4 regions of the Streptomyces sp. NPDC048664 genome follow, and region 4 is predicted to be linked to each of the others. Evidence: riboswitches for the same ligand, from Rfam matches in the RefSeq annotation. Region 4 holds a riboswitch; each other region holds the start of a gene.
What was found. A riboswitch is a leader RNA that binds a small molecule or an ion and turns the genes downstream of it on or off. The one in region 4 is predicted to bind thiamine pyrophosphate.

Region 1 (4,979 bases), on a different contig from region 4:
GACGCGTACGACGAAGGGGGCGCCCACCAGTGCCTGCGCCAGGGGCACCAGGATCCAGGAGCCGCGCAGGTCCAGCGGCGGCTTGTCCAGGGCGATCAGGAATCCGAAGCCGACGGTCACGGCGGACACGCCGAGCGGCAGCATCAGCAGCGCGTCGAAGCCGCGCACCAGCGGGCCGGCGTCCCTGCGGGTGAGGGCCGCGGCGGCGAGCGTGCCGATCAGCACGGCGATCAGCGTCGCGGCCACGGCGTACTGCAGGGAGACGGCGACCGCGTTCACCGGGGGGACGAGGAAGGTGCCGCCGTCGTCCCGCGTCAGCGCCCTGTAGTAGCCGAACCCGGGCGCGTCCAGGGAGCGCTCCACCAGGACGGCGAGGGGCAGCACGAGCAGCACGGCGACGGTGGCGAGGACCGAGGCGAGCAGCGCCCACTGGCCCGCGCCCCGCGGCCGGGCGGCGGTGCGGGAGGTGTCGACCAGGCCCAGCGCGCTCTCCCGGCGGCGCACGGTCCAGGCGTGCACCGCGAGGATCGCGCCCACCGCGGCGAACTGGACGAGGGTCAGCACGGCGGCCGTGGACAGGTCGAAGATCTCGGAGGTCTGGCGGTAGATCTCGACCTCCAGCGTGGAGAAGGCGGGACCGCCGAGGATCTGCACCACGCCGAACGAGGTGAAGGTGAACAGGAACACCATCAGCGCCGCGGCGGCCAGGGACGGGCCCAGCGCGGGCAGCGTCACCTTCCGCCAGGCCGCGAGACGGGAGGCGCCCAGGACGCGGGCCGCGTCCTCCTGGCGGGGGTCGAGCTGCGCCCACAGCCCGCCGACGGTGCGGACGACGACGGCGTAGTTGAAGAAGACATGGGCGAGCAGGATGGCCCACACGGTCGTGTCCAGTCGTACGCCCCACAGGTCGTCCAGGAGCCCGCCCCGGCCGACGAGCGCCAGGAAGGCGGTGCCGACGACGACCGTGGGCAGCACGAACGGAACGGTGACGGCCGCGCGCAGCACCTCCTTGCCCGGGAAGTCCAGCCGCGCGAAGACGTAGGCGCCGGGCAGCGCGACCAGCAGGGTGAGCGCGGTGGAGGCGAGGGCCTGCCAGAGCGTGAACCACAGCACGTGCCGGATGTCGGACCCCGCGAGCACGTCGGCGACACGGCCGAACCGCCACACCCCGTCGACGTGGAGACCGCGCGAGACGATCGCGGCGACGGGGTAGGCGAAGAAGGCCGCGAAGAACGCGACGGGCAGGGCCATCAGGCCGAGCCGCGCCGCGCTCCCCCGGCGCTTGGAGCGCGCCTCGGACACCGCCGCCTTCCCTTCTACTTCAGGACGAGCGAGGTCCACGACCTGACCCAGGGGTCGCGGTGGGCTGCGATCCTGGCCGGGGCCATGGTCTCGGGGCGGGTGGCCGGGGGACCGTACTCGGTGAACTCGGGCGGCACCGTGGCGCCCTTGACCACCGGGTAGACGTACATGTTGAGCGGCATGTCCTCCTGGAACCGCCTGGTCAGCAGGAAGTCCAGGAACGCCTTCGCCCCCTTGGGGTTGTGCGCGCCGGAGAGCAGGCCCGCGAACTCGACCTGCCGGAAGCAGGTGCCCTGCGCGACGCCGGTCGGGGCGGACTTCGGTCGCGGCTTGGCGTAGACGACCTCGGCGGGCGGCGAGGAGGCGTACGACACGACGAGCGGCCGGTCGCCGCCCGCCTTCCGTCCCCCGGCCGAGCCGGAGAACTCCTGGTCGTAGGCCTGCTCCCAGCCGTCGACCACCTTGACCCCGTTGGCCTTGAGCTTGGTCCAGTACTGCTGCCAGCCCGTGTCGCCGTACCGCGCGGCGGTGCCGAGCAGGAAGCCGAGGCCGGGCGAGGAGGTGGCGGCGTTCTCGGTGACGAGGAGGTTCCTGTACGCGGGCTTGGTCAGGTCGTCGAAGGAGGCGGGCGGGGCGAGCTTGTGGTCGGCGAAGTACTTCTTGTCGTAGTTGACGCAGATGTCGCCGTGGTCGACCGGGGTCACGCGGTGCTTGTCCCCGTCGAGCCGGAAGGAGGCGTCGACCTGGCCGAGCCCCTTGGCCTCGTACGGCTGGAACAGCCCGTTGTCGAGGGCCCGGGAGAGCAGGGTGTTGTCGACGCCGAAGAAGACGTCGCCCTGCGGGTTGTCCTTGGTGAGGATCGCCTTGTTGACGGCCTGGCCCGCGTCGCCGTCCTCCAGCACCTTGACCTTGTAGCCGGACTGCTTCTCGAACGCCGCGAGGACGTTCTTGGAGACGCTCCAGCTGTCGTGGCTGACGAGGGTCACGGTCCTGGAGTCGGCCGCCGACGGGCCGCCGGACGACGTGCCGCACGCGGACAGCGCGAGCAGGCCGAGCCCGGTGGCGACGGCCACGAACGTCTTGTTGTGCACTGGATTCCTCCTGGGGGTCCAGGAAGAGACGCGGCCCTGCCCGGGATGCCCGGGCAGGGCGCAACAGCTTGAGTGATGACCGAACTTCCTACCCAGAATGACCTGGGCGAGGTTCAGAGGGTCTGCGGCCCGTCTGCCGCACTCTCAGCGCTGTGGCGCTCCCCTGTCGGAATATGAAGATGTGATAGGACGGGAGTCAGATTACCGCTCGGTGGCCGCGAGCTGACCGCAGGCACCGTCGATCTCCTGGCCACGGGTGTCCCGGATCGTCACCGGCACACCATGGGCGGCGATCGCCTCCACGAACGCCTTCTCGTCCTCGGGCCGCGAGGCGGTCCACTTTGAGCCGGGCGTCGGGTTCAGCGGGATCAGGTTCACATGGACGGGCTTGCCCCGCAGCAGCCGGCCGAGCCGGTCGCCGCGCCAGGCCTGGTCGTTGATGTCGCGGATCAGGGCGTACTCGATGGACAGCCGCCGCCCGGACCTCTCGACGTACTCGAACCCGGCGTCCAGGACCTCGCGCACCTTCCAGCGGGTGTTCACGGGGACCAGGGTGTCGCGCAGCTCGTCGTCCGGCGCGTGCAGCGAGACGGCGAGTCGGCACTTGAAGCCCTCGTCGGCGAAGCGGTGGATGGCCGGGACCAGTCCGACGGTCGAGACGGTGATACCGCGCTGGGACAGCCCGAGCCCGTCCGGCGCCGGGTCGGTGAGGGCACGGATCGCGCCGACGACCCGGTTGTAGTTGGCGAGCGGCTCGCCCATGCCCATGAAGACGATGTTCGACAGCCGGGCCGGACCGCCGGGGATCTCGCCGTCGCGCAGCGCCCGCATGCCGTCCACGATCTGGTGCACGATCTCGGCGGTGGACAGGTTGCGGTCGAGTCCCGCCTGGCCGGTGGCGCAGAAGGGGCAGTTCATGCCGCAGCCCGCCTGGGAGCTGATGCACATGGTGACCCGATCGGGATAGCGCATCAGGACGGACTCTACGAGGGTCCCGTCGAACAGCCGCCACAGCGTCTTGCGGGTCGTGTCCTGGTCGGTCGACAGATGCCGCACGACCGTCATCAGCTCGGGGAGCAGCGCCTCCTGAAGCGCGCCCCGGGAGCCGGCGGGGATGTCGGTCCACTCCGCCGGGTCGTGCGCGTACCGGGCGAAGTAGTGCTGCGAGAGCTGCTTGGCACGGAACGGCTTCTCGCCGACCGCGGCCACCGCTTCCCTGCGCTCGGCGGGCGTGAGGTCGGCGAGATGCCGCGGCGGCTTCTTGGCTCCGCGCGGCGCGACGAATGTGAGTTCTCCGGGCTTAGGCATGGCGCTACCAGTGTCGCAGATCCAATCGGGTGGCTTCGCTGGCCGGATGCGCGGCCTCGTTCGGGTGAATCCGCGGCTGGGCGCCCGCGGGGGCCGGGCATGGTCTATTTTCGAACACATGAGCGAATGGCGTGATGCGGAAGTGGTGTCACTCCCGGTCCCGGAGGGGCTGCTCCATGAGCCGGAGACGGAGTTCGACCGCACCGGCCTGTGGCTCACCCTCGGCCGCGACGGACGGCGGCAGCGCACGCCCGTCCTGCAGTACCGGGCCCTTCCGGACGGACGCCGGGCCGTCCTGGCCATCGTGGACCGCCCCGTGCCCTCGGTCCGGACGGCTTGGGTCGTCTGGGATGCGGATCATATGTCGCTCGAGTACACCGCGGAGGCGGTTCTCGCGACGGCGGAGGCACGGCCCCGCGCGGGCGACGCGCGCAGGGTGCGTGCGGGCGGGATGCCCGACCCCGTCACCGGCCACACGCCGTACTGGCCGCCCCGCCCCATCGAGGTCCGGGTCGGCGGTCTGTGGCGTCCGGGCGGGCTGCGCTGCCTGTTCCACGGGCCGGACGGCCCGGCGGTGGCACAGGTCTCGACGTCCCTGTACGAACCGGACTGGGGTGCTTGGGTCGCGTACCGGCGGATGTACCACTGGGACCCGGAAACGCTCAGGCCCGCTGCCACCGGTCGACCGGTGGGAGCGGGCCTGAGGCGGACGCGTGAAGAAGGCCGTCAGCCGGCGCCGACGAAGATCACGAGCAGCAGCCACACCACGGGCGCCGTGGGCAGCAGCGAGTCGAGACGGTCCATGATGCCCCCGTGACCCGGCAGCAGCGTGCCCATGTCCTTGATGCCGAGGTCCCGCTTGATCATGGATTCGCCGAGGTCGCCGAGCGTGGCGCTGGCCGCGACCGCGAGGCCCAGCAGCAGGCCCTGCCACCAGGAGCCGCCGTCGATCAGGAACTGCATGCACAGCGCGCCCGCCACCATGGCGAAGCTGACCGCGCCGAAGAGCCCCTCACGCGTCTTGCCGGGGCTGATGCGCGGGGCCAGCTTGTGCCGGCCGAAGCGCCAGCCGACCGCGTAGGCACCCGTGTCGCTGACGACCGTCAGCAGCAGGAACGTCAGCACGCGCTGCGGGCCGTCGTCGGCCGTCAGCATCAGCGAGACGAACGTGGCCAGGAACGGGACGTAGAAGGCCGCGAACACGCCCGCCGTGACGTCCTTGAGGTAGCCCTCCGGCGGCTCCGTCATACGCCAGACCAGGACGGCGAGCGCGGTGAG
Region 2 (4,979 bases), on a different contig from region 4:
AGCGGACCCGGCCCGGTCGGGCCGGGTCGGATCACCTCGGGTCGGATCGGTCAGACGGCGAGCGCCTGCGCGCGGCGCTTCACCTCCGTGCCGCGATTCTCAGCGAGAGCCTGCGCGGGGGTGCCGGGCAGGCTCGGGTCGGGGGTGAAGAGCCACTCGATCATCTCTTCGTCCGTGAAGCCGTCGTCCCGCAGGAGCGTCAGGGTGCCGGACAGGCCCTTGACGACCTTGTCCCCGTCGACGAAGGCGGCGGGGACGTGCAGCGCGCGGTTCTCACCTCGGCGTACGGCGATGAGCTGGCCGTCCTTGACCAGCTGCCGCACACGCGTCACCTCGACGCCGAACGCTTCGGCGATGTCGGGGAGGGTGAGCCAGGCGGGGACGAGAGCATCGATCTTTACGTCAATCTCGGTCACAGGATCAAGCCTGCCATCTGGGACCGACAGTCGGAAGCGGGGCACCTGCTCAGGGGGCCCGGTTGCCCCCGCCGGGGGACGCCGTGTCACCCGTCCTCACCCAGGGTCACGAAGGGGAGGTCGCCACGGCGGACTTCAGCGGGCGTGAGGCGTCCGCCAGCAGCTCCCGGTCCATGGGGGTGCCCGCCTCGATCAGCCGGCGGCCCTGGGCCAGGTCGCGGGGGCGCCCCACCGCGAGCAGGGCCACCAGGCGGCCCGCCCGCAGCCAGCACACCGACCAGGCCGCGCTGTCCGGGTCCCCGCGCCACACCGTCGCGTCGGCGGCGGCGTGGTGCCCCACGTACTGGACGAACCGGCCGAACTGCTCCGACCAGAAGTACGGCACCGGGTCGTACGCCACCAGGGCCTCGCCGGCGATGTTCGCGGCCACCGTGCGCGGGCCCTGCAGGGCGTTGTCCCAGTGGTGGACGAGCAGCCGCGCCTCGTAGCGTCCCGACGGGAAGGACGCGCAGTCACCGACCGCGTACACGTCGGGGGCGCTGGTGCGCAGGTGCTCGTCGGCCAGCACCTCGCCGTGGTCGCCGAGCTCGATGCCCGAACCGGCCAGCCAGGCGGTGGCGGGGCGGGCCCCGATGCCCACGACGATCGCGCCCGCCGGGACCCGGGTGCCGTCGTCGAGCACCACCGCGCCGGGCTCGACACGCTCCACGCGCGCGTTCACCCGCAGCTCGGCGCCGCTCTCGGCGTACCAGCCGGTCATGGGCGCGGCCACCTCCTCGGGCAGCGCGCCCGCCAGCGGCCGGTCCGCGGCCTCCACGACGGTCACCGCGCAGCCCGCCTCGCGCGCGGCGGTGGCGAACTCGGCGCCGATCCAACCGGCGCCCACGACGACGATGTCGTGCTGCTCGGCGAGGATCGGCCGCAGCCGCTCCGCGTCGTCCAGGGTGCGCAGCAGGTGCACACCGGGCACGCCCTCGGTGTCCGGGAGCCGGATCGGCTCGGCGCCCGTCGCCAGGACCAGGGCGTCGTAGGGCACGGGCCCGTTCTCGGTGTCCAGCTCGTGGTCGGCCAGGCGCACCCCGAGGACCTCGCAGCCGAGCCTCAGTTCGATGTCGAGGGACTCGAAGTCGACGTCGAAGGCGGATCCCTCGGCCTTGCCGAGCAGCACGGCCTTGGACAGGGGCGGCCTGTCGTAGGGCTGGTGCGGCTCCGCGCCGATCAGCGTCACCCCGCCTCTGAAGCCCTGCTCCCGCAGGGCGACGGCGGTCTGCACCCCCGCCATGCCCGCGCCCGCGATGACGACCCGCCGCGCCCTGTCGCCGCCCGCCGCACCGTCCTGTGCCGCCTCGCCCCGGTCCCGCGTCTGCTCGCTCACCTGATCACCATAGACAACTGACGAAGAGTCAGTCAGGGGGCGTGCTGCGTGACCTGTTGCACAACGCCCCGCCCGCCGCGCGTCCGCGGCCCGCGGACGGCGTGACGCCGGTGGAGGCTCCCTTACCGGCGTCAGGGGCACGGATTAGGGTGGGGACCTAGAGCACTCGCGGGAGCCCGGGGCGTACCGGGCTGAGAGGGAGGCTGGCGGCCTCCGACCGTACGAACCTGATCCGGGTCATGCCGGCGAAGGGAGGGGGCTGGACGCCCATGTCAGCCATGTCAGCCGCACAGATGTCCGCAACCCGTACCCCGGACGTCCTCGTCGTCGGGGGCGGGATCATCGGGCTCGTCACCGCCTGGCGGGCGGCCCTGCGCGGGCTCGCCACCATCGTGGTGGACCCGGAGCCGGGCGGCGGGGCGGCCCGGGTGGCCGCCGGGATGCTCGCCGCCGTCACCGAACTGCACTACGGCGAGCAGACCCTGCTCGGCCTCAACCTGGAGTCCGCGCGCCGCTACCCGGACTTCGCCGCCGAGCTGACCGAGGCCACCGGCCAGGACCTCGGCTACCGCCGGTGCGGCACGCTGGCCGTCGCCCTGGACACCGACGACCGCGCCCATCTGCGGGAGCTGCACGCGCTCCAGCAGCGCTCGGGCCTGGAGTCCCAGTGGCTGACCGGGCGGGAGTGCCGCCGTCTGGAGCCGATGCTCGCGCCGGGTGTACGCGGCGGGCTGCGGGTCGACGGCGACCACCAGATCGATCCGCGCCGGCTGGCCTCGGCCCTGGTCACGGCGTGCGAGCGGGCCGGCGTCGTCCTCCACCGCGCCTGGGCCGAGCGGCTCGAGGTGCGCGGTGGCCGGGCCACCGGGGTGCGCACCGCCGACGGCACCGTCCTCGCGGCCGGTCAGGTCGTGCTGGCGGGAGGCAGCCACAGCGGGCGGCTCGCGGGCGTCCCCGACGAGATCGTGCCGCCCGTGCGCCCGGTGAAGGGGCAGGTGCTGCGGCTGACGGTGCCACGGGCGTACGCGCCGTTCCTGAGCCGCACGGTGCGCGCCGTCGTCCGGGGCAGCCAGGTCTATCTGGTGCCGCGCGAGAACGGTGAGCTGGTCGTCGGGGCCACCACCGAGGAGATGGGCTGGGACACGACGGTCACCGCGGGCGGCGTCTACGAGCTGCTGCGGGACGCGCACGAGCTGGTCCCGGGCCTCACCGAGCTGCCGCTGACCGAGACCCGCGCCGGGCTGCGCCCCGGCTCCCCCGACAACGCCCCGCTGCTCGGCCCCACCGGCCTGGACGGCCTGCTGGTGGCCACCGGGCACCACCGCAACGGCGTACTGCTCACCCCGGTCACCGGCGACGTCATGGCGCACGTCCTGACCACCGGGGAACTTCCCGGGCACGCGCTCCCCTTCACCCCGCGGCGGTTCTGTGCCGCCGCGCCACCGCACACCACGCTCACGGAGCAGCCCGCATGAACATCTCGGTCAACGGCGAGCCCCGCCAGGTGGCTCCCGGCATCGCGCTCGGCACCGTCGTCGCGACCCTCACCGCGGCCCACTCCGGTGTGGCCGCCGCCCTCAACGAGACCGTCGTCCCCCGCGGGCAGTGGCCCTCGACCGCCCTCCGCGAGGGCGACCGGGTCGAGGTCCTCACCGCCGTCCAGGGAGGCTGAGCCACCATGGCCGACGACCCCCTCGTCCTCGCCGGCACGACCTTCTCGTCCCGGCTGATCATGGGCACCGGCGGCGCCCCCAGCCTCGACGTGCTGGAGCGGGCCCTGGTGGCGTCCGGCACCGAGCTGACCACGGTCGCGATGCGGCGCGTGGACGCCACGGTGCACGGCTCGGTCCTGTCCGTGCTGGACAGGCTGGGCATCAGGGTGCTGCCCAACACGGCGGGCTGCTTCACCGCCGGCGAGGCCGTGCTCACCGCCCGCCTCGCGCGCGAGGCGCTCGGCACGGACCTCGTCAAGCTGGAGGTCATCGCGGACGAGCGGACCCTGCTGCCCGACCCGATCGAGGTGCTGGAGGCGGCCGAGACACTGGTGGACGACGGGTTCACCGTGCTGCCGTACACCAACGACGACCCGGTCCTCGCCCGGAAGCTGGAGGACGTCGGCTGCGCGGCGATCATGCCGCTCGGTTCCCCGATCGGCTCCGGGCTCGGCATCCGCAATCCGCACAACTTCCAGTTGATCGTGGAGCACGCGCGCGTGCCGGTCATCCTGGACGCGGGCGCGGGCACGGCGTCGGACGCGGCCCTGGCGATGGAGCTGGGCTGCGCCGGTGTGATGCTCGCCTCGGCGGTGACCCGGGCGCAGGAGCCGGTGCTCATGGCGGAGGCGATGCGGCACGCGGTGGAGGCGGGACGGCTCGCCCGGCGGGCCGGGCGCATCCCGCGCCGGCACTTCGCCGAGGCCTCGTCGCCGACCGAGGGCATCGCCCGGCTGGACCCGGAACGGCCCGCCTTCTGAGGCCGCCGGACCCGGGCGCTGCCGCCGGCGCCGGAGCGGCGGCGCTCCGCGGGCCTCGTCTACCCCGCCCCGCGGCTCATGAACACCTGTGCGGACGCGGTGTGCGTCACAGGACAGCTTCAGTCCGCTCCGCTGGAGCAGTATCGGACGGGCCTGTCGGCGTCCCCTCGTAGACTCGCAGGGTGGACACGACCCTCAAGGACCCTCTCGTCGGGCAAGTGCTCGACGGCCGCTACCGCGTCGATGCGCGTATCGCCGTCGGTGGGATGGCCACGGTCTACCAGGCCGTGGACACCCGCCTCGACCGCGTCCTGGCGCTCAAGGTGATGCACCCGGCGCTGGCCGCCGACGGCACGTTCGTCAACCGCTTCATACGCGAGGCCAAGTCGGTCGCCCGCCTGGCCCACCCCAACGTGGTGCAGGTCTTCGACCAGGGCACCGACGGGTCGTACGTGTATCTCGCCATGGAGTACGTCGCCGGGTGCACCCTGCGCGACGTGCTGCGCGAGCGCGGGGCGCTCCAGCCGCGCGCCGCCCTGGACATCCTGGAACCGGTACTGGCCGCCCTCGGGGCCGCCCACCGCGCCGGGTTCGTGCACCGCGACATGAAGCCGGAGAACGTCCTCATAGGCGACGACGGCCGGGTCAAGGTCGCCGACTTCGGTCTCGTCCGGGCCGTGAACACCGTGACGAGCACCACGGGTGACGTGCTCGG
Region 3 (4,979 bases), on a different contig from region 4:
GGCGGCGGGCACCGCCCAGACCGCCTCCGGCAGCCCGAAGGGGCGTACCACCGCCCCGGCGAGCACGGCGGCGAGCAGGACGACGGAGAGGGTCTCGGCCAGGGGGGTGTTCAGGGCGGGGTCCTTCCGGATACGCGGACTCGGGGGTGCCCTTCCACCACGAGGGGCGCATCAGGGCCCTTCCATCACATCAGGTCGGAGCGCTCCCACACGCCTCGGGCACGCGCTCCCGCGCCTCAGCCGCGGGTACGGAGCTCCCAGCCGTGGTCCACCGGCCCGATCCCGGCGCCCAGCGCGAAGCCGGCGGCGATGGCCCCCGTGACGTACTCCTTGGCCCGGCGGACCGCGTCCGGCACCGTGAGTCCGCGTGCGAGCCCGACCGACACGGCCGAGGCGAGGGTGCACCCCGTGCCGTGGGTGTGACGGTTGTCGTGCCGCCCGGCACGCAGCCAGTGCTCCTCGCGGCCGTCGGTCAGCAGGTCCACGGCGTCGCCCGGCAGATGCCCGCCCTTCACCAGCGCCCACGCGGGGCCGTACGACAGCAGCCGCTCGGCGGCCCGGCGCATGCCCGCCTCGTCGCGCACCACGACGCCGGTCAGCTCCGCCACCTCGTCCAGGTTCGGCGTCGTGACCGTGGCACGGGGCAGCAGCCGGGTGCGGACGGCGTCCAGCGCGTCGTCGGCCAGCAGCCGGTCCCCGTGCTTGGACACGCTCACCGGGTCCACCACCACCGGGACCCGGGCGTCCGCGAGCAGCTCGGCGACCGTGGTGACCAGCGCGGGCGAGGCCAGCATCCCGGTCTTCACGGCCTGCACGCCGATGTCGTCCACCACACTGCGGTACTGCGCGCGCACCGCCTCGACGGGCAGCTCCCAGGCGCCCTGCACCCCGACGGAGTTCTGCGCGGTCACGGCGGTGACCACGCTCATCCCGTGGGCGCCGAGCGCCAGCATGGTCTTCAGGTCGGCCTGGATGCCGGCGCCGCCGCCGGAGTCCGACCCGGCGATCGTCAGGACGCGGGGCGGCGCGCTCATGCGGCCCCCTCCTCGGCGCTCAACACGCGCCCGTCCTCGCGGACGCGCAGCGGGGCGTACACGGCGAGGGCCACCAGGAACGCCACGTAGGGGGAGACGTCGGCGCCGTGCAGCGCGTGCGCGACCGGACCGACGTACAGACCGGTGTCCATGAACGGCACGGCCGCGGCGAAGGCGCCCACGAACGCGACCAGCGGCGGCCAGGGCGAGCGCGGGCGGGCCGTCGCCGCGGCGAGATCCGTCACCGCGCCCCGCCGCACCAGCCAGTCCACGACCACGATCGCCACGAACCCGGGGATCCAGTAGCCGACGAACAGCAGCACGTTCTGGAAGCGGGCGGTGGTGTCGGCCGCGTGCATCCACAGCACCAGCGGGAAGCCCAGCACGGCGGCCAGGGCCGCGGCGGCGGGACGCGGCACGCGCACACCGACGGTCTGCAGGGCCAGGGAGCCGCTGTAGTCGTTCATGGCGTTGCTGCACAGCGCGGCCAGCGCCACGGCCAGCAACCCGAGCGCGCCCGGGACGCCGCCGCCCAGCAGCCGGTCGACGCCCGCCGCCGTCTGGTCGGTGAGCACGGAGGCGCCCCACAGGCCGAGGACCTGGACGGCGAGGAAGGACACGACGAGGCCGAGCAGCGTGCACCAGAACATCCGGGCACGGGAGGTGGCGCGGGGCAGATAGCGGCTGAAGTCGCTGGCGTACGGCGCCCAGGACAGGGTGAGGCTGAGCGCGACGGTGCTGGTCAGCACGAACGCGCCCGCCCGGTCGGCGCCGTGCGCGCTGCCCGTGGCGGCCAGGTGCGCGCTGTCCGGCATCCGCAGCGCGATCAGCGCGAAGGCGGCGGCGAGCACGAAGGTCATGACGATCTGCATCCGGTGGATCGCCTCGTAGCCCAGGACCCCGAGCGCCCCCTGACCCAGCATCATGACCAGCACCCCGAGCCAGAACGGCCAGCCGCACAGCCGTGCCAGCGCGTCCCCGCCGAACAGCCCGATCAGCGCGTCCCAGGCGACCGACGACAGCCACTGCAGCACTCCCGGCAGCGCCACCGCGCGAGCGAACGCCAGCCGGGCGAGCGGCAGCTGACCGGCGCCGGTGCGGCTTCCCCAGGTGCCGAGGTAGGCGGGGGGCGCCGCGCCCACCACGGTGCCCAGGACCACGGCGACGAGCGCGGTGGTGAAGTCCAGCCCGAACACGATGCCCAGGGTGCCGGTGAACACACCGGTCATGGTCAGGTTCGGCGCGAACCACACGGTGAACAGCCGTCCCGCGCCGCCGTAGCGGTTGCTCTCGGGGACGGGCTCGATGCCGTGGCCCTCGACCCTGAGGTCACCGGGAGCCGAGGGCATCCGGCCGTCGAAGACGGCCCGCGGGCCGTCGGCGGGCAGCCCGCCGGAAACATGCGCCAGTGGCATGGATGACATCCCTCCGCCAGTACGAACTGGTTCAGGTTCAACGGGTGTGATCTCAGCCCTCGCGGGGGCACCCCGTGTCCGGTACGGCGGCAAGACTAACCCGAGCCACCAGGAGCGACGACAGGCGGCCTACGGCGCCCGGCGCACCTGGGCGAGGCTTCTGGTGGACCGGAGCAGCCTCGTACGCTCCCGTTCGTCGGTGCCGCCCCACACACCCGACGTCTGCCCGCTGCGCAGGGCCCACGTCAGGCACTCCTCCATCACCGGGCACCGGTGGCAGACCCGCTTGGCCTCCGCGACCTCCGTGACGGCGGGGCCGGTGGAACCCACCGGGAAGAACAGCTCAGGGTCCTCATCCACACATGCCGCATACCGCAACCACTCCATGCGCGCCCGGGTCCCCCGGACGCCTGCGGTGAAACCGGGGATCTTCCCTGCGGTCGCACCGCGGTCTATAGTCCAAAACTAGCGGTGCTAATCAACTGACCAGTCGCCGAGTGCGCCCAGGAGCCCGATCGTGCGTACCGTCCATTTCGCGGCCGCCCGCCGCACCCCGATCGGCAAGCTGCGTGGCGCCCTGTCCACGGTGCGGCCCGACGACCTCGCGGCGACCGTCGTCCGGGGCCTGCTGGCCGACGCGCCCGCCCTCGACCCGGCCCGCGTCGACGACGTCTACTGGGGCGCGGCCAACCAGGCCGGTGAGGACAACCGCAACGTCGCCCGCATGGCCGCCCTCCTCGCCGGGCTGCCGGACTCGGTGCCGGGCGCCACGGTCAACCGACTGTGCGCCTCCGGCCTGGAAGCGGTCACCCTGGCCGCGCGCACCATCGCCGCCGGTGAGGCGGACATCGTGCTCGCCGGCGGCTCCGAGTCGATGAGCCGCGCCCCCTTCGTCCTGCCCCGCCCGGACGAGGCCCTGCCGCACCGGATGGAGACCTTCGACACCCGCCTCGGCTGGCGGCTGGTCAACCCGGAGATGAAGGAACTCCACGGACTGCTGTCCATGGGCGAGACCGCCGAGGAGGTCGCCGAGCGGTACGGCGTCCCGCGCGAACGCCAGGACCACTTCGCGCTGCGCAGCCACCAGCGCGCGGCCGAGGCCCGCAAGAACGGCTTCTTCGACGCCGAACTCCTGCCGGTGACCCGCCCGGACGGCGTCGTCGTCACCGAGGACGAGTGCGTACGCGAGGACACCTCGTACGAGAAGCTCGCGCGCCTGCGGCCCGTGTTCCGCCAGGGCGGCACGGTCACCGCCGGCAACGCCTCACCCATGAACGACGGCGCGGCCGGGCTGCTCCTCGTCAGCGAGGAGGTCCTGGACGAGCTGGGTCTCGAGTCCCTCGGCCGCTATGTCGCCGGCGCCTCCGCCGGCGTCCATCCCGACGTCATGGGCATCGGCCCCGTGCCCGCCACGGAGAAGGTCCTGGCCCGCGCGGGCTGGAGCGTCGCGGACCTCCAGGAGGCCGAGTTCAACGAGGCGTTCGCCGCCCAGGCCCTCGCCTGCGTCGACCGCCTCGGCATCGACCCGGACCTGGTCAACCCGACCGGCGGCGCCATCGCCCTGGGCCATCCCCTCGGCTGCTCGGGCGCCCGCATCCTGACCACACTCCTGCACCGGATGCGACGCGGCAACGCGACGAAGGGCCTCGCCACCATGTGCGTGGGAGTCGGCCAGGGAACCGCAGTACTGGTATCCCACCCCTGAACCCTACGTGTTCAGGGGTGGGGGGAACTGCGCAAAATCCCACGACGCACCGGCACGGACCACCGCACGTCGGCCACGTGTTCAGGGGTGGGGGGAACTGCGCAAAACCCCACGACGCACCGGCACGGACCACCGCACCTATTCCCCGCCCCGCCTGCGCAGCAAGTACGTATCCATGATCCACCCCTTGCGCCCCCGCGCCTCCTCCCGCACCCGCGCGATCCGCTCCGCCGTCTCCCCGAGCGGCCCCGACACCAGGATCTCGTCCGGCGTACCGATGTACGCCCCCCAGTAGATGTCCACGTCCTGATCCACGTACCGCCGAAACGCCTGATGCGCGTCGAGCATCACCACCACGTCGTCGACACCGTCAGGAAACCCCTCCGCCAGCCTGCGCCCCGTGGTGATCTGCACGGGCCGGCCCACCCGGTTCAGCCCCGTGCGATGCCGGGCCGCGAGCGCGGAAACGCTGCTGATCCCCGGCACGACGTCGTAGGCGAACGTCACCGCGCCCCGCTCCAGGATCTCCTCCAGGATTCCCAGGGTGCTGTCGTACAGCGCCGGGTCGCCCCACACGAGGAACGCCCCCCGCTCGTCCTCGCCCAGCTCCTCGAGGATGAGCCGCTCGTAGATCGCGGCGCGCGCGGACCGCCAGTCGCCGACGGCGGGGGCGTACGCGGCACCGTCCGCGGCCCGGTCGCGCGCCGGGTCGCGCGCCCGGACCAGGCGGTAGCCGCCCTCCGGCAGATGCGCGTCGAGGATGTCGTGACGCAGCCCGACCAGGTCGGACGTCGCCTCGCCCTTGTCGAGGAGGAAGAACACGTC
Region 4 (4,979 bases):
CCTGCTGACCACCGGATGGATCTTCGGCGCGGTGACCGCGGCCACGATCCTGATCGCCGCGGCCGGTCTCCTGATCACCGCCCTGCGCAACGGCACCCCGGCCGAGGCCACGAGTGCCAGGGAGGCGCTGGTGGCGGAGACGGCCCTGGCCAGAGAGGCCTGGCACAAGGCTCTTCTGGAACGGGGCATCCTGCCGTTCCTGCGGGAGGCACTGGCCGAGCCGGGCACGACCGCGATGAGCCGTACGCCGCCGGGGACGACGCCCCACCGTATGCCGAACCTCGGCTACGGACGCCCGGGGTTCACCAGCCCCGAGAGCGGCTCCGGCACAAGCACACGCCCCAGTTACACCAGCCCCGACTTCACCAGCCCGGATTTCGGAGGCCCCGACCACCGACCGGAGTAGAGGCGGCGGTCAAGGGGCCTCGGGCGAGCGCGGGGCGCGGCCCCGGGAAGGCTGTTCCTGCCGTCCCCGGCGCGGCGCCCCTGACCGGCCCGCCGGCGCGAGGAGTCAGTCGGCGAGGGGGAGGTAGACCCGGTTGCCGTGCTCCGCGAACTCCTCGGACTTGGCCTTCATCCCCTGGAGGGCGGCCTCGTCGTATTCCGGTTCGGGCGCCCCCTGGCCGTACTTCTCGGCGATGCTCCGACTGATCTTCATCGAGCAGAACTTCGGCCCGCACATCGAGCAGAAGTGGGCGGTCTTGGCGGGCTCCGCCGGAAGCGTCTCGTCGTGGAAGGCACGAGCCGTGTCCGGATCGAGGGCCAGGTTGAACTGGTCCTCCCAGCGGAACTCGAAGCGCGCGTCGGACAGGGCGTCGTCCCACTCCTGTGCGCCGGGGTGCCCCTTGGCCAGGTCGGCCGCGTGAGCGGCGATCTTGTAGGTGATGACCCCGGTCTTGACGTCATCGCGGTTGGGCAGGCCCAGATGCTCCTTGGGCGTGACGTAGCAGAGCATGGCCGTGCCCCACCAGGCGATCATCGCGGCGCCGATGCCCGAGGTGATGTGGTCGTACGCCGGCGCGACGTCCGTCGTCAGCGGCCCGAGGGTGTAGAACGGCGCCTCGTCGCAGATCTCCTGCTGAAGGTCGATGTTCTCCTTGATCTTGTGCATCGGGACATGGCCCGGACCCTCGATCATGGTCTGCACGCCGAAGCGCTTCGCGACCCGGTTGAGTTCTCCGAGGGTGCGCAGCTCCGCGAACTGCGCCTCGTCGTTGGCGTCCGCGATCGAGCCCGGCCGCAGGCCGTCGCCCAGCGAGTACGTGACGTCGTAGGCCGCCAGGATCTCGCACAGCTCCTCGAAGTTCTCGTACAGGAACGACTCCTCGTGGTGCGCCAGACACCACGCCGCCATGATCGAGCCGCCTCGCGACACGATGCCGGTCTTCCGGCCCGCGGTGAGCGGCACGAACGGCAGTCGCACTCCGGCGTGCACCGTCATGTAGTCGACGCCCTGCTCGGCCTGCTCGATGACCGTGTCCTTGTAGATCTCCCAGGACAGTTCCTCGGCCTTCCCGTCGACCTTCTCCAGGGCCTGGTAGAGCGGCACCGTGCCGATGGGCACGGGGGAGTTGCGCAGCACCCACTCCCGGGTGGTGTGGATGTTGCGGCCGGTGGACAGATCCATGACCGTGTCGGCCCCCCAGCGGGTGGCCCAGGTCATCTTCTCGACCTCCTCCTCGATGGAGGAGGTCACCGCGGAGTTGCCGATGTTGGCGTTGACCTTCACCAGGAACCGCTTGCCGATGATCATCGGCTCGATCTCCGGGTGGTTGACGTTGGCCGGCAGAACCGCCCTGCCCGCCGCTATCTCCTCGCGCACGACCTCGGGCGCCACGTTCTCGCGGACCGCCACGAACTCCATCTCTGGCGTGATCTCACCGCGCCGCGCATACGCGAGCTGGGTGACGGGCGCCCCGGTGCGAGCGCGGCGCGGCTGACGCGGGCGCCCGGGGAACACCGCGTCGAGATTGCGCAGTCCACCGCGCGGCGAGGTGTGTTTGAGTCCGTCGTCCTCGGGGCGGGCAGGACGTCCCGCGTACTCCTCGGTGTCGCCCCGGGCGATGATCCAGTTCTCCCGCAGCGGCGCCAGTCCTCGGCGGACGTCCGTCGCGACCAGCGGATCGGTGTACGGGCCGGAGGTGTCGTACAGCGTGACCGACTGCCCGTTGGTGAGGTGCACTCGGCGGATGGGCACGCGCAGATCGGGGCGCGAGCCCCCGGCATACGCCTTGTGCCAGCCGATGGCCCCGTCGTCCACCGGGGACTGTGCGTCCTGGTGGAGGGCAGGCGTGCGTGCATCCTTGTTGGTCATGAGACCTACTCCCTACGCCGGCATTACCCGGTAACAGGTTCAGCGGTCGACGCAGCGGTGTCCGCCGGCGATGTTCCACGTGAAACATCGCCGTATGCGGAGGTCAGCGCCCTCTCAGCCCGGTGCTCCGAGCTCCCGCGTGTGCAAAGGTTCTCTCACGCTAGCGTCTCTTTACGGAGGCTGACCAGTAGGCCTTGGGCCTTCTTGCGATGATGCGTCGGTGACCAGGACCCAGCCCCCGCCCTTCTCCCCCTCCTCCGAGCCGTCCAGCCACCATGGCCGCGGCGTCGGCGACGGGCACGGTCACTCCCACAGTCACGCTCACGGCCCGGCCGCTCCTGTCTCCCGGCAGCTGCGCAAGGTCATCGCCGCGATCCTCATACCGTTCACCGCGGCGGTCGTGGCCGGTCTCGTGGTGCTGTGGCCCGGAGGCGTGCCGTCGCACCAGCGCAGTGGTCTCGGTTTCGACCGGCAGACGCAACAGGCGACGGTCACCCGGGTCGTGGAGGTGGACTGCGCGTCGGTGAACGCCTCGGGGGGCGGCACCCCGATCGGGGACACCTCCACCGGCGGCGGAACCTCCGGACCGCAGAAGGCGGGTGGCACCTGCAAGAAGGCGACGGTCAGGGTCGACACCGGCAAGGACAAGGGCCGTACCTTCACGGAGATCGTCCAGCCGGACCAGTCACGGCAGTTGAGGCAGGGCGAGAAGGTGGTGGCCGCGTACGAGCCCTCCGCGCCCCGGGAACTGCAGTACTCGGTCACCGATGTGAACCGGACGTTCCCCATGGCACTGCTCGCCGGGATCTTCGCCGTCGCCGTGGTGATCGTGGGGCGCCTGCGCGGTGTCATGGCGCTCGTCGCCCTGGCCGTGAGCTTTCTGCTCCTCAGCCTCTTCATCCTGCCGGCGATCCTCCAAGGATCGAACCCGCTGCTCGTGGCCGTGGTCGGATCGAGCGCCATCATGCTGATCGCCCTCTACATGTGCCACGGGCTCTCGGCACGCACCTCGGTCGCGGTGCTGGGCACCCTCGTCTCCCTTTCCCTCATCGGTCTGCTGGGCTCCGAGTTCATCGACTGGGCCGCACTGACCGGGAACACGGACGACAGCACCGGGCTGATCCATGGCCTGTTCCCGCACATCGACATGAGCGGCCTGCTGCTCGCGGGAGTCATCATCGGTTCGCTGGGCGTGCTCGACGACGTGACCGTGACCCAGACATCGGCGGTCTGGGAGCTGCACGAGGCCAACCCGTCCCTGGGCTGGCGCGAGCTGTACCGAGCGGGCATCCGTATCGGCCGCGATCACATCGCGTCGGTCGTCAACACGCTCGTCCTGGCGTACGCGGGTGCCGCACTGCCCCTGCTGCTTCTCTTCTCGATCGCGCAGAGCGGCGTGAGCACGGTCGCCACCAGCGAGCTGGTGGCCGAGGAGATCGTCCGCACGCTCGTGGGGTCGATCGGGCTCGTGGCCTCCGTTCCGGTCACCACCGTGCTCGCGGCCCTGGTGGTCTCCGCCGACCGCCCGGCGAGGACCGCCGCCGCGGACGGCACCACCGGCACCCCCCGAAGCGGCCCCGGACCTGCCGGCCCCGTGCCCCTGCCGACGGCCCGCACGGGGCGGGGCCGACGCCGTAAGCGCTGAGCGCCACAGGCCGCCCGCGCCGCTCCGAGAGCGAGCGAAGAACCGTTACGGCACCAGATCCGCGTCGCTCCCGTACAGGAGCCCGTCACCGCGCCTCACAGGGCTTCACCCGGCGCTCTGCTCTTCCGCCAGGATCCGGTCGAGGGCCTCGTCCAGATGCGTGTCGAAGTCGGCGAGGGAACCCTCCTGCCCAAGCGGCACCAGCTTGTCCGTACGGTCGAGGAACGCCACCAGCGGCACCGCCCCGGACTTGAACAGTGCCCGGTCCGCGCCCACCTGGAGCCGGATCAGCACATCGCCGAACGTGTCCGGTTCGGCCGGCGCGATGTGCACATCGCCCTCGCCGCAGGGCCTGCCGACCCCGTCAACCAGCAGCTCGCGTCCGAACGCCCAGGTCACGGGGGCGTCGCCGGGCAGATGGAAAGTCAGCCGTACGGCATACGGATCACAGGTCTCGTAGCGCAGCTCCACCGGAATGCGGAACGAGAGCTCCTCCGACACGAGAAAACTCATCATGACCTCTGCCTGCACCGACTCGCGCATCGCCTACCCCGTCAGTAGCCGTCGACTGGCCAGGATTGATCCCCTGACACCTGTTGGAAGTTTGCTGAACGTGCATGGCAGATCACAAGGAGTGAGTTTTCAGATGCTGATAGAGAGAGTGAGTGTCCCTAGCAGCTTTCCGATCTCCGCCTGGAGCCGACGGACCGCGGGCATCAGCCGGTCCGCCTGATGGGCCGGCAGCGAGAAGGCCACCGTGGCGGCCGTCGCCCCGACGGTGATGGGCACGGCCGCGCAGACCGCCCCGAGCGCGTACTCCTGACGCTCGACGACGGGTTCCATCCGGCCCAGGCGTTCCAGTCTTCGCAGCAGAGCGCGCTCGTCGCGCACGGTGTAGGGCGTGAGCGACTGCACGGGACAGCGGGCCAGATGGTCCCGGCGCGCCTCCTCGCCGAGCTGGGACAGCAGGCACTGGCCGACGGCGTGCGCGTGGGCGGTCTCGCGGAAGTCGGCCCATTC

Region 1: linked by a shared signal. The riboswitch ahead of AB0C59_RS21830 (thiamine ABC transporter substrate-binding protein) and the one ahead of thiC (phosphomethylpyrimidine synthase ThiC) in region 4 are both predicted to bind thiamine pyrophosphate.
Region 2: linked by a shared signal. The riboswitch ahead of thiO (glycine oxidase ThiO) and the one ahead of thiC (phosphomethylpyrimidine synthase ThiC) in region 4 are both predicted to bind thiamine pyrophosphate.
Region 3: linked by a shared signal. The riboswitch ahead of AB0C59_RS32785 (cytosine permease) and the one ahead of thiC (phosphomethylpyrimidine synthase ThiC) in region 4 are both predicted to bind thiamine pyrophosphate.

The regions. Positions count from the first base shown of each region.
Region 1 covers NZ_JBEZHK010000020.1:45,069-50,047, forward strand. Annotated here, with positions in the region: gene AB0C59_RS21825 (iron ABC transporter permease) at 1-1,251, opposite strand, end outside; gene AB0C59_RS21830 (thiamine ABC transporter substrate-binding protein) at 1,317-2,393, opposite strand; TPP riboswitch at 2,461-2,568, opposite strand; gene rlmN (23S rRNA (adenine(2503)-C(2))-methyltransferase RlmN) at 2,595-3,701, opposite strand; gene AB0C59_RS21840 (hypothetical protein) at 3,820-4,518, shown strand; gene AB0C59_RS21845 (phosphatidate cytidylyltransferase) at 4,428-4,979, opposite strand, start outside.
Region 2 covers NZ_JBEZHK010000022.1:78,731-83,709, forward strand. Annotated here, with positions in the region: gene AB0C59_RS23255 (Rv2175c family DNA-binding protein) at 51-416, opposite strand; gene AB0C59_RS23260 (FAD-dependent oxidoreductase) at 523-1,791, opposite strand; TPP riboswitch at 1,950-2,062, shown strand; gene thiO (glycine oxidase ThiO) at 2,085-3,266, shown strand; gene thiS (sulfur carrier protein ThiS) at 3,263-3,463, shown strand; gene AB0C59_RS23275 (thiazole synthase) at 3,470-4,264, shown strand; gene pknB (Stk1 family PASTA domain-containing Ser/Thr kinase) at 4,447-4,979, shown strand, end outside.
Region 3 covers NZ_JBEZHK010000045.1:45,291-50,269, forward strand. Annotated here, with positions in the region: gene AB0C59_RS32775 (SLC13 family permease) at 1-114, opposite strand, end outside; gene thiD (bifunctional hydroxymethylpyrimidine kinase/phosphomethylpyrimidine kinase) at 237-1,034, opposite strand; gene AB0C59_RS32785 (cytosine permease) at 1,031-2,449, opposite strand; TPP riboswitch at 2,441-2,534, opposite strand; gene AB0C59_RS32790 (WhiB family transcriptional regulator) at 2,579-2,836, opposite strand; gene AB0C59_RS32795 (thiolase family protein) at 2,967-4,154, shown strand; gene cobF (precorrin-6A synthase (deacetylating)) at 4,293-4,979, opposite strand, start outside.
Region 4 covers NZ_JBEZHK010000035.1:8,286-13,264, reverse strand. Annotated here, with positions in the region: gene AB0C59_RS29475 (hypothetical protein) at 1-406, shown strand, start outside; gene thiC (phosphomethylpyrimidine synthase ThiC) at 512-2,314, opposite strand; TPP riboswitch at 2,307-2,463, opposite strand; gene AB0C59_RS29465 (YibE/F family protein) at 2,535-3,959, shown strand; gene AB0C59_RS29460 (SsgA family sporulation/cell division regulator) at 4,065-4,502, opposite strand; gene AB0C59_RS29455 (helix-turn-helix domain-containing protein) at 4,602-4,979, opposite strand, start outside.